DNA from 2 places in the Streptomyces sp. DSM 118878 genome. Region 2 is predicted to be linked to the other one. Evidence: riboswitches for the same ligand, from Rfam matches in the RefSeq annotation. Region 2 holds a riboswitch; the other holds the start of a gene.

Region 1 (7,573 bases), 4.3 Mb from region 2:
TCCCCCGAGGACTTCGGCACCAACAGCCAGTGAGCCGCTTCCGGCGGCCGGCTCCGGGCCATTCGGCCAGCCTTTCCCCGCGGAGGGGTACGCGAAACCACTCTCAGGGTGATTATCACTCGGCGTGGCGAGTGTGGCGATCGTTGACGAGCCCCTGGTGACTGCCTACCGTCGAGAAGGCAGGTCAAGGACGGAGGTCGGCGTGAGAAGCAGCGGCGACGGTACGGCGGTGGGTGGCCCGTACCCGTTTCACGGCAGCGCGGCCGATCACTCTCCGAAACGACCGATGGCGGTCCAGGGGAGCGGGGAAGCCACGTCGGAGAATTCCGAGCAGATCGGGTATCGGGGGCCGACGGCCTGCGCGGCCGCGGGCATCACGTACCGCCAGTTGGACTACTGGGCCCGGACGGGCCTGGTCGAGCCCAGTGTGCGGGCTGCGGGCGGCTCCGGGATCCAGCGGCTCTACAGCTTCCGGGACGTCGTCGTCCTGAAGATCGTCAAGCGGCTGCTCGACACCGGGGTGTCCCTGCAGAACATCCGGACGACGGTGCAGCACCTGCGGCAGGGCGGATACCGCGATCTGGAGCGGATGACGCTGATGAGTGACGGCGCCACGGTCTATGAATGCACGTCGCCCGGTGAGGTCCACGAGCTGCTCCAGGGCGGGCAGGGCGTCTTCGGGATCGCCGTGGGCGTGGTGTGGCGCGACGTCGAGGCCGCACTGTCCCAGCTGCACGGAGAGCGCGTGGACACCGGCGAGACACTCATCGGCCACAACCCCGCCGACGAGCTCGCCAGGCGGCGCAACAAGGCCGTCTGAGGCGGGCGGACGGGGCGTTGTCAGTGGCGTAGGGCAGCATCGACGTCGTGAGAAGCGCGCCGACGATCCTGCATCTGGACATGGATGCCTTCTACGCGTCCGCGGAACAGGCCGCGAAGCCCAGTCTGCGCGGAAAGGCCGTGGTGGTGGGCGGTCTCGGTCCGCGAGGCGTGGTGGCCACGGCGTCCTACGAGGCGCGGCTCTTCGGTGTGCACTCCGCGATGCCCATGGGCCAGGCGCGCAGACTCGCGCCGAACGCGGCCTATCTCGTGCCCCGCTTCGGTCTCTACCGCGAGATCAGCGAGCAGGTGATGGGGCTGCTGCGGGAGCTGTCGCCCCTGGTGGAGCCGCTCAGCCTGGACGAGGCCTTCGTGGACCTGGAGGCGGGCGGCGTCGCGGACGACGCGGTGTCGGCGAGGGCCGTGGGGGAGCGGCTGCGGGCGGACATCAAGGCGGTCACCGGGCTGACGGGGTCGGTGGGGCTCGCCGTCTGCAAGATGCTGGCGAAGATCGCCTCGGAGGAGGCCAAGCCGGACGGGCTCGTGCTGATCGCGCCGGGCACGGAGCGGGCGCTGCTCGCGCCGATGTCGGTGCGGACGCTGCCCGGGGTGGGGCCTGCCACGGGTGACCATCTGCGGCGGGCCGGGATCACCACGGTCGAGGAGATCGCGGAGGCCGGGGAGGACGAGCTCGTCCGGCTGCTCGGGAAGGCGCACGGGGTCTCGCTGTACGCGATGGCGCTGGCGCACGACGAGCGGCCCGTGGTGGCCGAGCGGGACACCAAGTCGGTGAGCGTCGAGGACACGTACGACGTGGACATCCACGACCGGGTGCGGGTCAGGACGGAGGTCGCGCGGCTCGCCGACCGGTGCGTGCAGCGGCTGCGGGCCGCGGGGCACTCCGGAAGGACCATCGTGCTGAAGGTGCGGCGCTTCGACTTCTCGACCCTGACGCGGTCCGAGACGCTGCGCGGGCCCACGGACGACCCCGCGGTGGTCAGGGAGGCCGCGGCGCGGCTCCTGGAGTCCGTGGACACCACGGGAGGCGTGCGGCTGCTCGGCGTGGGCGTCACGGGGCTCGCCGACTACACACAGGAGGACCTCTTCGCACAGGCCGCGGAGGCCGCGCAGGCCGCAGAGGCTGTCGCGGAGCCCGCGGACGAGGTGCCGGAGCCGGTGCGGGGCGAGGCCGTCCTCGGCCCGGAGACGGAGCCCGCCGAGGCGCCTGAGCCGCCGGTGGAGCGCCGCTGGGCGGCCGGTCACGATGTGCGGCACGCCGAGTACGGACACGGCTGGGTGCAGGGCAGCGGCCTCGGCCGGGTGACGGTGCGCTTCGAGACGCCGCAGTCGGAGCCGGGCCGCGTGCGCACGTTCAGGACGGACGACCCGAAACTGGAGCCGGCGGAGCCGCTGCCGCTGGTGGACGGGGGGCCGCCGCTGGACCGGGGGTGACGGCCGAAGGCCGGCCGGCGGACTCGTCGCGAGGGGCGGGTCAGGCCGGGTCCTGGTCTGCCACGTGGCCGAAATCGAGGTCCGCAGGGGGAGCGAGCGGAGCTGTCGTGTCCAGACCGTAGTGGTGGTAGAGCTGGACCTCCTGCGCCGGGGAGAGGTGGCGGCCGACGCCGAAGTCGGGGGCGTCCTTGATCAGGGCGCGGTCGAAGGGGATGCGGAGGGTGCCGTCGCCGACGAGTTCGCTCGGCTCCAGCGGGACGAAGGCGTCGCGGCTGAACAGGCCCGTGCGTATCGCCGCCCACTCCGGGGCGCCGGTGGCGTCGTCGAGGTAGATCTCGTCGATCGTGCCGATTTTCGCCCCGTTCCGGTCGAACGCCTTGCGGCCGATCAGGTTGCGCGGATCGATGTCGGTTCGCACGGGCCCTCCAGCTGGTCGCGGGGTGACGGACACCGGGATATGGGGACAACTCATCATTGTTCGTTCGTACTCACTACGAAAGAGCACTTCGAGGCAGGCGGCCACTCGAGGGATCGGCCATGGTCCTCGCTGGTAGGCTGGCGACGGCTGCTGATCCCGTGCGGGAGAGCTCTCCGGACCGCGGGTCCGGAGGCGCCGAAGGAGCAAATCCTCCCCGGAATCTCTCAGGCACCCGTACCGCACGGACGAGGTCACTCTGGAAAGCAGGGCGGGCGTCGGGCGGGCACGCCCGGAATCCTCCCTCACCGACGGTGAAAGCCGGTCGGCGTCCTCGCAGGTCGAGGGTGTCGCCGGTGAAGCTCTCAGGTTGAGATGACAGAGGGGGAGGCCGTCCGGGTACCCGCGCCGAGGTACCCCTCGTAGGTCGTGCAGACCAGGAGGCCTCCGCAATGACTGCCACCCATATCCCGCTCGCCGCACTGGAGCAGGGCATCCCCTTCGAGCAGCGGCACATAGGGCCCGACGCCGCGGCCCAGGCCAAGATGCTCGCCCAGGTCGGGTACGGCTCGCTGGACGACCTCACGGCCGCCGCGGTGCCGGATGTGATCAAGAACGCCGAGGCGCTCGACCTGCCCGGCGCCCGCAGCGAGGCCGAGGTCCTCGCCGAACTGCGTTCGCTCGCCGACCGCAACCAGGTCCTGGACTCCATGATCGGCCTCGGGTACTACGGGACGTTCACGCCGCCGGTGATCCTGCGGAACGTGATGGAGAACCCCGCCTGGTACACCGCCTACACGCCGTACCAGCCCGAGATCTCGCAGGGGCGCCTGGAGGCGCTGCTGAACTTCCAGACCATGGTCGCCGAGCTGACCGGTCTGCCCACCTCCGGCGCCTCCCTGCTCGACGAGGGCACCGCCGCCGCCGAGGCCATGGCCCTCTCGCGGCGCATGGGCAAGGTCAAGAACGGCGTGTACGTGGTCGACGCGGACGCGCTGCCGCAGACCATCGCCGTCATCGAGACGCGCGCCGAGCCGGCCGGCGTCGAGATCGTCGTCGCCGACCTGAGCGACGGCATCCCGGCCGAGGTCGCCGAGCGCGGCATCGTCGGTCTGCTGGTGCAGTACCCGGGCGCCTCCGGTGCCGTCCGCGACATCAAGCCGCTGATCGACCGGGCGCACGAGCTCGGCGCGGTCGTCACCGTCGCCGCCGACCTGCTCGCCCTGACGCTGCTCACCTCGCCCGGCGAGCTGGGCGCCGACATCGCCGTCGGCACGACCCAGCGCTTCGGCGTCCCCATGGGGTTCGGCGGGCCGCACGCCGGTTACATGGCGGTGCGCGAGAACTTCGCGCGCAGCCTGCCGGGGCGTCTGGTGGGCGTCTCGGTCGACGCCGACGGCAACAAGGCCTACCGGCTCGCGCTCCAGACCCGTGAGCAGCACATCCGCCGCGAGAAGGCCACCAGCAACATCTGTACCGCCCAGGTGCTGCTCGCCGTCATGGCCGGGATGTACGCCGTGTACCACGGGCCCGAGGGCCTGAAGTCCATCGCGCGCCGCACCCACCGGTATGCCACGCTGCTCGCCGCCGGGCTCACCGGCGGCGGTTACGAGGTCGTCCACGGCGCCTACTTCGACACGATCACGGTGCGGGCGCCCGGCAAGGCCGCGGAACTGGTCGCCGCCGTCCGCGAGGCCGGCGCCAACATCCACCTCGTCGACGCCGACCACGTCTCCCTGTCCTGCGACGAGACGACCACGCGCCGGCAGCTCAGCGCGGTGTGGGGCGCCTTCGGCGTCGACGCCGACGTGGACGCGCTCGACGCCACCGCCGCCGACACGCTGCCCGAGGGCCTGCTGCGCACCGATGACTACCTCGCGCACCCGGTCTTCCACCAGTACCGCTCCGAGACCTCGATGCTGCGCTACCTGCGCAGGCTCGCCGACCGCGACTACGCGCTCGACCGGGGCATGATCCCGCTGGGCTCCTGCACCATGAAGCTCAACGCGACCACCGAGATGGAGCCGGTCACCTGGCCCGAGTTCGGGCAGCTGCACCCCTTCGCGCCCGCCGAGCAGGCGCAGGGCTATCTCACCCTCATCCGTGAGCTGGAGGAGCGGCTCGCCGAGGTCACCGGGTACGACAAGGTCTCCCTCCAGCCCAACGCCGGATCGCAGGGCGAGCTGGCCGGACTGCTCGCCGTACGCGGGTACCACCGGGCCAACGGCGACGAGCAGCGCACCGTCTGCCTCATCCCCTCCTCCGCGCACGGGACGAACGCGGCGAGCGCCGTCATGGCGGGCATGAAGGTCGTGGTCGTCAAGACCGCCGACGACGGCGAGGTCGACGTCGAGGACCTGCGGGCCAAGATCGAGAAGCACCGCGACGAGCTGGCCGTGCTGATGATCACCTACCCCTCGACGCACGGCGTCTTCGAGGAGCACGTCGCCGACATCTGCGCGGAGGTGCACGAGGCCGGCGGCCAGGTGTACGTGGACGGGGCCAACCTCAACGCGCTGGTGGGTCTCGCCAAGCCGGGCCACTTCGGCGGCGACGTCTCGCACCTGAACCTGCACAAGACCTTCTGCATCCCGCACGGCGGCGGCGGCCCCGGCGTCGGCCCGGTCGGCGTCCGCGAGCACCTCGCGCCCTACCTCCCGAACCACCCGCTGCAGCCCGCCGCCGGTCCCGAGACCGGCGTGGGACCGATCTCCGCGGCGCCGTGGGGTTCCGCCGGAATCCTGCCGATCTCCTGGTCGTACGTGCGCCTCATGGGCGGCGAGGGCCTCAAGCGCGCCTCCCAGGTCGCGGTGCTCTCCGCCAACTACATCGCCAAGCGCCTGGAGCCGCACTACCCCGTGCTCTACACCGGCCCCGCCGGTCTCGTCGCACACGAGTGCATCGTCGACCTGCGGCCGCTCAGCAAGGCGACCGGCGTCAGCGTCGACGACATCGCCAAGCGGCTCATCGACTACGGCTTCCACGCGCCGACCATGTCGTTCCCGGTGGCGGGGACGCTGATGATCGAGCCGACGGAGAGCGAGGACCTGAACGAGATCGACCGGTTCTGCGAGGCGATGATCGCCATCCGCCGGGAGATCGAGAAGGTCGGCTCCGGCGAGTGGGCCGCCGACGACAACCCGCTGCGCAACGCCCCGCACACCGCCGCCGCGCTGAGCGGCGAGTGGGAGCACGGTTACAGCCGCGAGGAGGCCGTCTTCCCCGCCGGAGTCGCCCCCTCGGACAAGTACTGGCCGCCGGTGCGCCGCATCGACCAGGCGTACGGCGACCGGAACCTCGTCTGCTCCTGCCCGCCGCTGGACGCGTACGAGGACTGATGCCGGTGCCCGTGCGCCACGGGCATGCGTCGGGGCCGGTCCGGAGAGTGTTCTCCGGGCCGGCCCCTCGGCTGTCTGCCGCGATCATGTGGATCGCGCGGGATGTCCGTCCGTGCGGCTGTGCCGGCGGCGATCAGGCGGCCGTCATGATCTGGTCGGTGCCCAGCGGTCGGTGCGGGGCGATGATCTGGCCGTCCGGCAGCAGCTCACCGGTGTCCTCGAAGAGCAGGACGCCGTTGCACAGCAGGCTCCAGCCCTGTTCCGGGTGGCTCGCCGCGAGGAGCGCGGCCTCCCGGTCGGCGGAGTCGGCTGTCGGGCACGGTGGTTGGTGCTGGCACATGGAAGGGTTCTTTCGCTGCGGTGTGATGGCTGTGACGTCTGTCCTGCGGTTTGTCGCGGTGCTCATGACCGCCCCCCGTTGTAGTTGGTCCGGTCCCAGTGTTGCCCTACGGGCGTCAATCCGCAGGGATTTCGCGGCAGCGGTTCCTACTGCTTAATGACGTATCACCCGGCCGAACGGTTCAGTCCAACTCCCCTGCCTCTTCGGGTGGTTCGGGATGGCCCGGCCAGGCTAGTCCACTTGGGTGGGAACAGCGTCGTGCCCCGCGGCCGGGGGCAGCGGGGCACGAAGGGACGCGAGGGCCCGGCGTTCGTCAGACGGGCGACCTCAACAGGGGGCTGGGGGACAGCCGCAGGGTGAGGACCTGGAGCAACTCGGCCACCCGGTGCGGACGGTGGGCCGCGATGCCGGGCGGCGCGGGCGCGAGGGGCACCAGCAGATCGGTGGCCGCGAGCGGGCCCTCGGCGCCGTCGTCCGTGCAGTCGCGGTGCAGCCAGAGCGTCAGCATGTACAGCTCGGGCACGGAGAGCAGCCGGGGCTGGCAGGGCATCGGCATGGCCTCGGCGTGCCGCAGGGCCCGTTCCGTGGAGGCGATGTAGGGGCCCTCGAAGAAGTGTGAGAAGGCCCAGCCGTCCGGCGTGAGCATGGTGTCGGCCGCGGCGAGGGCCCGCTCACCGCCGCGGATCAGGAACCGCCAGCCGGCGAGGCGCGTGGGCGACGTGCCACCGGGGGTGATGCGGTCCAGGACGTGGACGGGCAGCGGGAGTTCCGGGCTCAACGGGCCGTGGGCCGCACGCAGGGTGGGGGTGCGTGCCTCACGTACGGCAGTGGGGGAACCGAGTGCCGCGAGGACGCTGCGCAGGGCGGGCGCGGGGGCAGGAGGAACATGCAGCGGCATGGTGGGTCGCCTCTCTCATTCGACAGGCACGGTGGAGCGGGGCGGGTGCGTGACGGCGCTGTCAGCTTCGGGCCAGAGGGGCGGGGCCGGGGGGACCGGGGCGCCAGAACTCTGCCTCGAAAGCGGAGTTTATACGATGCGTGTTCGGCCGTTGTTTCATCTAACCATGATCGATATTTCCGGCAAGGACTTATCGAGCCGTCATAATGCGGTTTTTCTCCCCATTCCACAAGGGTGTCACTCCCGTGACCTCAGATGTGTCGATGGGAGCGGTCGGCCGATTCCCGTCGGTGTTTTTGACCAAGCTCACC
Region 2 (7,573 bases):
GTACTTGTTCGTGAGGACGGTGCCCTGGGCCTCCATGACGGCGACCGGAGCGAAGTTCTCCGAGGCGATCATTTCCAGGGTCGACTGCTGGCGGTGGAGCTCGGCGTCGACGGCGGCGGCGACGTCCGGGTCCAGCTCGTGGAGAGGGGTGTTCAGAAGCGACATCACACGGTCCCTATCGGTAATGGTCAGCCGGCGGCGAAGGCGGTGTACTCATCGGCGGAGAGCAGATCGTCCGGCTCGTCCGTGATGCGCACCTTGAACAGCCATCCGCCCTCGAAGGGAGCGGAATTGACCAGCGAGGGGTCGTCGACGACGTCCTGGTTGGCGGCGACGACCTCGCCGTTGACCGGGGAGTAGAGGTCGCTGACCGACTTGGTCGACTCCAGCTCGCCGCAGGTCTCGCCCGCGGTCACCGTGTCACCGACCTCCGGAAGCTGCACGAAGACGACGTCACCGAGCGCGTTGGCCGCGTGCTCCGTGATGCCGATGGTCGACACGCCCTCCTCGGCGGCCGACAGCCACTCGTGCTCCTTGCTGTAACGCAGCTGCTGGGGGTTGCTCATGTCCTGAATTCTCCTGTACGCGGATGGGTGCTGCGGAACGGGGACGGTGTGCGTGGGGTCACTCACGGCGCTACGGTGCCGTGGCCCCGCGCACCGAGTGTCACTTCTGGCGCTTGTAGAACGGCAGAGCCACGACCTCGTACGGCTCGTGGGTGCCGCGGATGTCCACGCCCACGCCCCGCGTCCCGGGGGCGGCGTGCCCGGCGTCGACGTACGCCATGGCGATCGGCTTGCCCAGCGTCGGCGACGGGGCGCCGGAGGTGACCTCGCCGATGACCTTGCCGTCGGCGACCACGGGGAAGCCCGCGCGCGGCACCCGGCGGCCCTCGGCGACCAGACCGACCAGCTTGCGCGGCGGGGCGGTCTCGGCGCGCTCGGCGGCGGCCGCGAGGGCGGCGCGGCCCAGGAAGTTCTCCGACTGCGAGGTCTTCTCGAACTTCACGACCCGGCCGAGACCGGCGTCGAACGGCGTGAGCCCGGCGGTCAGCTCGTGCCCGTACAGCGGCATGCCCGCTTCGAGGCGCAGGGTGTCGCGGCAGGAGAGGCCGGCCGGGACCATGCCGACCGGCGTGCCCGCCTCCATCAGCGCGCCCCACAGCTTCTCCGCGTCACCGGGGGCGACGAAGAGCTCGAAGCCGTCCTCGCCGGTGTAACCCGTACGGGCGATCAGCGCGGGGACGCCCGCGACGGTGCCGGGCAGGCCCGCGTAGTACTTCAGGCCGTCGAGGTCGGCGTCGGTCAGGGACTTCAGGATGCCGGGGGACTCGGGGCCCTGGACGGCGAGCAGCGCGTACGCGTCGTGGTCGTCGCGGACCTCGGCGTCGAATCCGGCCGCCCGGCCGGTCAGCTCGGCCAGGACGGTCCCCGCGTTGGAGGCGTTGGCGACGACCATGTACTCGGTCTCGCCGAGGCGGTAGACGATCAGGTCGTCCAGGATGCCGCCGTCCTCGGCGACGATCATCGTGTAGCGGGCGCGGCCGAGACCGACGGAGCCGATGTTGCCGACCAGCGCGAAGTTCAGGAAGTCGACGGCCTCGGGTCCCGTGACCGTGATCTCGCCCATGTGGGAGAGGTCGAAGAGGCCGGCCTTGGTGCGTACGGCGTTGTGCTCGTCGCGCTCGCTGGCGTACCGCAGCGGCATGTCCCAGCCCGCGAAGTCGGTCATGGTCGCGCCGAGCGCGCGATGCACGGCGTCGAGGGCGGTGAGGCGGGGGGCAGTGCTCATGAAGGGAACTCCCAGGGCATGACGGGCGAGGTCGATCCTCCCCATCTGTCATCGGAACCTGAGAGGTTCGCCGCGAGCGTCCCGGCTTCGGGACGTCCGGCTTGCACCTTGGGTGGGACCGTGGAAACGGTCCGCTTTTCAGATGTGCCTCGCCCGCGCGGTACGGGGCCTGAGAGATTCAAGGGAGGGACTTGCTCCTTCGGCGCCCCAGAACGTCATACGCACAACGTCGTACGACGGCTGCTGGGAACTCTCCCGCGCGGATTCAAACGGCCGGTATGGAGTTGCGGGCACATCATTGCACGCGACTCCCGGGAGGGGGACCCGTGGCCCTGGACGCCCCCTTTTGGGGCACCTCGGACCTGGGCACCCTTGTGCCGCATTACCTTCTCTTTACACTTGCCGGGGAAAGCAGTACGTGACAGCTACGGGGAGGCCGATCACGGTGCGCAGCAGGACCAGTGGCTATGCCACGACCACGGGGGTGGCGCTGCCGGGGCAGGCCGCCGCCCCGCCCCGGGAGAGCTGCGTACCGCTGCTTCCGGTGGCCGTCGTCCGGGACCTGCGGCAGCGGGCGGGACACAGCCCGCACCGCCTCACCTTCGACGAGGGCGACCTGGTCGTCGTCTCCGGGCTGCCCGGTGGCGGAAAGTCGACGCTGATGCGGCAGGCCGTCACGGGTCCGCGTGTCGACTCCCAGGACACCCGCGACCGCTGGGCGGCGCGCATGCCGCGTCACCTCCCGTACGCGGTGTACCGCCCCCTCGTCCGCCTCGCGCACTACGCGGGACTGCGCCGCACCCTGCGCTCGGGGGTGAGCGTCGTCGTGCACGACTGCGGCACCCAGACCTGGGTGCGCCGCTGGCTGGCCCGCGAGGCGGCGCGGCGCGGCAGGACGCTGCACCTGCTCCTCCTCGACGTGCCCGCGGACACCGCGCTGGAGGGCCAGCGCGAGCGGGGGCGCGGCGTCTCGCGGTACGCGTTCGCGCGGCACCGCAGGACGATCGGCCGCCTGGTCGGCGACGCCGAGCGGGGCGAGCTGCCGCGCGGCTGCGGCTCCGCGGTGCTCATGGACCGCGCGGCGGCGCGGGTGCTGCGGGGGATCGCCTTCGACCGCTGAGAGCTTGTGTCATAGCCCGGCCACGACACAGGCTCCGAGGACCACGGCGGCGCCCGGCGGCGTTAGGGTCGAGCCGCAGGCAGAGCGGTCGCGAGCAGGGGTTGGACTGATGGATTTTCCGGGGCAGGCACAGGCACACCCGTACGTCGGATGGCCGGGCAACGAACTGGAGGAGGTCCTCGCGGCCTCCCTCGGCGCCCCGGCGTCGGCCGGTGGCCGCATCATCGAGGTGCTCGGCCGCAGCCAGGTGTGGATCCCGCTGCCGAACGGCGGCGGCCCCGACAGCGGCACCCTCGACCTGCCGACCCTGGAGATCGAGGGCCAGGCGTACGTCCCCGTCTTCACCTCCGAGCAGCAGTTCCGCCAGGCCCTGGGCGACGCGGTCGACCGCATGGGGTGCACGGTGGCGCCCGCGGTGGAGTTCGCCCGCGGCCTGCCGCCGCAGCTCGGCATCGCGCTGAACCCGGACGGCACCGTCGGCGCCCCCCTGCCGCCCCCGGCCGTGGCCGAGCTCTGCCGGACGGGGCGCACCCCGCTGGACGGGCCCACCACCGGCGGCCGGGTCCGTCTGTACGAGCCGGACTGGCAGCAGGACCCGGTGGACTTCCTGGCCGCCGCCGCGCGGGAGTTCGAGGCGACGGGGGTCGTGCTCACCGCCCGCCGCTGCCTGGCGGCCATCGAGACCGACGAGCCCACCCTCTTCGTCGGCGTCGAGCTGACCACCTTTGAGGGCAACGCCCGCGAACTGCCGATGGAGGCCCTCGGCCGCGCCCTCGGGCAGGTCCCGGTGGCCTGGCCGGTGAACCTCGTCCTGCTCGACGTGGCGCAGGACCCGGTGGGCGACTGGCTGCGCGCCAAGGTGCGGCCCTTCCACCTCCAGGGCTGAACGCATATCAGTACGCGCCGGGCCCGTGGCCGCGTACGTCAAGTCCGCGCAGGGATCGACGCTTAAGCTGGTTGCATGACCCCGCCGGGGCACATGGCACACCGGCGTCTTCGGGGTCGATCGGGTCCACCAGGTTCATCGTGAAGGGGCGGTTACGGGTGAGTGCGTCGGGCACGGCCGCGACAGGGCAGGTCGAGCAGATGCTGCGCCAGGTGACGCCGGGGCGTTACGACGCGTACGAGGCACTGCTGCGCGCGCTCGCCGCCGACGAGGTGTGGATGCTGCTCTGGCACGGCCAGGCGGGATCGCCCGACGCCCAGTACGGGAACATGGAGGTCGAGGGCCTCGGCTACGCGCCCTGTGTGACCTCCGCCCAGGAGCTGTCCGCCAGTGGCTGGAACCGTGGCCATGAGGTGGTGCGCGGCATCGACGTCGCCCGCACCCTCTACCCCGACCTCTACGGCCTCTGGCTCAACCCGCACGCGCCCGGCGGCGGCGTCGGCATCCCGTGGCTGGATCTGCGCCGCATCGCCTGCGGCCTGGACCTCCTGCCCGCAGGACCGCTCAGGCTGACCGAGCCGGCCATCGAGATCCCTCAGTTCTACGCCCTGCTCGCGCAGAACGCGCACCGCACGTCCGCCGTGCGCTCGCTGCGCCGCGCTTGGGTGCAGCCCGCCCTCGGGGCGCCGTATCTGGCCATCGGCCTCGACGTGTACGACACGTCGCCGCCGTCGATCGACGCGGTGCGCGCGATGATGCAGCAGTCCATCGCCGCCGTCCCCGACGGGCTCCCCGTGTCGACCGTCGCGATGTCCGACGATTACGACCCGGTGGCGATGTGGCTACGAGCCAGCACCAGGCCGTTCTACGACCGCGAGGCCCAGGCCGCGCCGGCGCCCGCGGGCGGTTACGGCTACCCGGCGCAGTACTGACCGTTACTGAACAGCGCGAACGGAGACGATGTCCGTTCTGGTGTGACAGGGGCCCTATGGTCTCCCGTGGCGCTTTGTGACCCAACTGCCCCGTGTTCGCACCCCGTTCACACGCGTCCGCATAACGGAACACCTCGAACAGCATCACGGTTGCGCATCCATTCACCTTCAAGACTGGTAACAGATCGCGACGTGGATGAAGACTCCCGCTCCAGGGGCCTTCGCCCCTGTGTACGACGGACGATCACGTCGCTACAGCGGCAAGTGCGGGCCGGTCACCACCGGTTGAGAGGGGTCCCTGCCACGATGACGGCACCATTGCATGACACACCTGCGGACGCGGACCCGACTGAGGACGTCGCTCCCGCAGCTGGTGCAGGGGTGAAGAAGGTCGAGGGTCGGTCCCTCAAGCAGATCGCCTGGAACCGCCTGAAGCGGGACAAGGTCGCCCTCGCGGGCGGCATCACCGTGGTTCTCCTGGTCCTGGTCGCTGTTTTCGCGCCCCTGATCGTGAGCCTGCTCGGCCACCCGCCCAACGACTTCCACCAGGACGAGCTCGATGAGCTGACCAACCTGCCCAAGGGCGCGCTCGGCGGTGTGAGCGGCGACTTCCTCTTCGGGGTCGAGCCCAACAAGGGCCGCGACGTCTTCAGCCGCATCGTCTACGGCGCCCGGATCTCGCTCCTCGTGGCGTTCCTCGCGGCCATCGTCGCCGTGGTGCTCGGCACCCTCTTCGGGATCATCGCCGGCTACTTCGGCGGCTGGGTCGACGCCCTGATCAGCCGCGTGATGGACGTGCTGCTCTCGTTCCCGCAGCTGCTCTTCATCATCTCCCTGGTCTCCGTGCTCCCCGACGACCTGCTGGGCCTGACCGGCACCAGCGTCCGCGTCGCGATCCTCGTCCTGGTCATCGGCTTCTTCGGCTGGCCGTACGTCGGACGCATCGTCAGGGGCCAGACCCTTTCGCTGCGTGAGCGCGAGTACGTCGAGGCGGCCCGCAGCCTCGGCGGCGGCAAGCGCCACATCCTGTTCCGCGAGCTGCTGCCCAATCTGGTCGCGCCGATCACCGTCTACGCGACGCTGATGATCCCGACCAACATCCTCACGGAGGCGGCCCTGAGCTTCCTCGGCGCCGGTGTGAAGCCGCCGACGGCCTCCTGGGGCGGCATGCTGCGCGACGCGCTCGAAACCTACGAGCACGACCCGATGTTCATGGTCTTCCCCGGTGTGACGATCTTCATCACCGTCCTGGCCTTCAACCTCTTCGGCGACGGGCTGCGTGACGCGCTCGACCCGAAGGGGACGCGCTAGAAGTCCTCGACCGACTTGCCCCTGCCGCATGTCAGGTGGCTCTACCCCCATGGTTCTCCGGCAGCAGACGGCCAGGGACCGCGAATCTCGGAGGTTACGAGAAAATGCCCACAGTTTCCTCGAAACGTCGGCTCACCGCTGGTGCGGCCCTCGTGGTCGCGGCGCTGGTGACCACCACGGCGTGCGGCGGCGGTGACGGTGACGGAGACGACTCGAAGGGTGCCGGCTACAACGCCGCGCTGAACAAGGTCGCCAATCCCTCGAAGAAGACGGGGGGCACGCTGAAGATGGTCGGCAAGCAGGACCTCGACTCGGCCGACCCCCAGCGTGCCTACTACGGCATGTCGTGGGACTTCATGCGCTTCTACACCCGCCAGCTCATCACGTACGACACCAAGCCGGGCAAGGCGGGCACCAAGCTGGTCCCCGACCTCGCCACCTCCACGGCGAAGATCTCGGACGACGGCAAGACCTACACGTACAAGCTGCGTGATGGCCTGACCTGGGAGGACGGCTCGAAGCTGACCTCCAAGGACATCAAGTACGGCATCGAGCGCGTCTGGGCGGAGGACACCATCACCGGTGGCCCCGGCTACATCAAGCAGACGCTCGACCCCAAGGGCAAGTACAAGGGTCCGTACAAGGGCAAGGGCGAACTCGACGCGATCGAGACCCCCGACGACCAGACCATCATCTTCAAGCTGCCCAAGCGCAACGGTGACTTCGAGCAGTTCCTGGCCATGCCCACCGGTTCGCCGGTGAAGGAGTCCAAGGACACCAAGGCGAAGTACACCCAGCGGCCGTTCTCCTCGGGCCCGTACAAGTTCCAGTCGTACAAGGCCGGCAAGAAGATCGTCCTCGTCCGCAACGACAAGTGGAAGAAGTCCTCGGACCCGATCCGCGCGGCGCTGCCCGACAAGATCGACGTGACGATCTCCGCCAACCTGGAGGAGAACGACAAGAAGTTGATGGCGGGCGACTACGACCTCGACATGAACGGCACGGGCATGACCCAGTCCGGCCGTGTCACCGCCGTGTCGGACCACCGTGACAGCGTCGACAACATGCACACGTCCTTCGTGCGCTACGTCGCCCTGATCCACACGGCGGAGCCCTTCGATGACACCCACTGCCGCAAGGCCGTCTTCTACGCCACCGACTTCGCGAGCCTCCAGCAGACCCGCGGCGGCAAGGTCGCGGCCGGTGACATCGCCAACAGCACCTTCCCGAAGGCGATCCCGGGCTACAGCGAGTACGACCCGTACGGAGTCCTGGAGCGCAAGGGCAAGCCGGACCTGGCCAAGGCCAAGGACGAGCTGAAGAAGTGCGGCAAGCCGAGCGGCTTCTCCACCAAGCTGACCGCCCGCAACAACAACCCGGGTGAGGTCGACGCGGCCGAGGCGCTCCAGGAGCAGCTCAAGAAGGCCGGCATCAACGTCGAGGTCGACGCCCTCGACGGCGCCGACACCGCCAGCATCACCGGCTCGCCCTCCGTCGTGAAGAAGCGCGGCTACGGCATGACGATGAGCGGCT

Evidence for each region. A riboswitch is a leader RNA that binds a small molecule or an ion and turns the genes downstream of it on or off. The one in region 2 is predicted to bind glycine.
Region 1: linked by a shared signal. The riboswitch ahead of gcvP (aminomethyl-transferring glycine dehydrogenase) and the one ahead of gcvT (glycine cleavage system aminomethyltransferase GcvT) in region 2 are both predicted to bind glycine.

Annotation. Positions count from the first base shown of each region.
Region 1 is NZ_CP193622.1:1,791,588-1,799,160, reverse strand. It holds gene ACRAKF_RS07620 (bifunctional nuclease family protein) at 1-33, shown strand, start outside; gene ACRAKF_RS07615 (MerR family transcriptional regulator) at 203-820, shown strand; partial or broken gene ACRAKF_RS07610 (DNA polymerase IV) at 868-2,393, shown strand; gene ACRAKF_RS07605 (PRC-barrel domain-containing protein) at 2,312-2,689, opposite strand; glycine riboswitch at 2,841-2,939, shown strand; gene gcvP (aminomethyl-transferring glycine dehydrogenase) at 3,139-6,024, shown strand; gene ACRAKF_RS07595 (DUF5999 family protein) at 6,158-6,364, opposite strand; gene ACRAKF_RS07590 (hypothetical protein) at 6,678-7,262, opposite strand.
Region 2 is NZ_CP193622.1:6,043,467-6,051,039, forward strand. It holds gene glyA (serine hydroxymethyltransferase) at 1-165, opposite strand, end outside; gene gcvH (glycine cleavage system protein GcvH) at 189-566, opposite strand; gene gcvT (glycine cleavage system aminomethyltransferase GcvT) at 667-1,791, opposite strand; glycine riboswitch at 1,827-1,939, opposite strand; glycine riboswitch at 1,940-2,059, opposite strand; gene ACRAKF_RS26970 (AAA family ATPase) at 2,231-2,911, shown strand; gene ACRAKF_RS26975 (enhanced serine sensitivity protein SseB) at 3,021-3,797, shown strand; gene ACRAKF_RS26980 (enhanced serine sensitivity protein SseB C-terminal domain-containing protein) at 3,956-4,729, shown strand; gene ACRAKF_RS26985 (ABC transporter permease) at 5,036-6,040, shown strand; gene ACRAKF_RS26990 (ABC transporter substrate-binding protein) at 6,145-7,573, shown strand, end outside.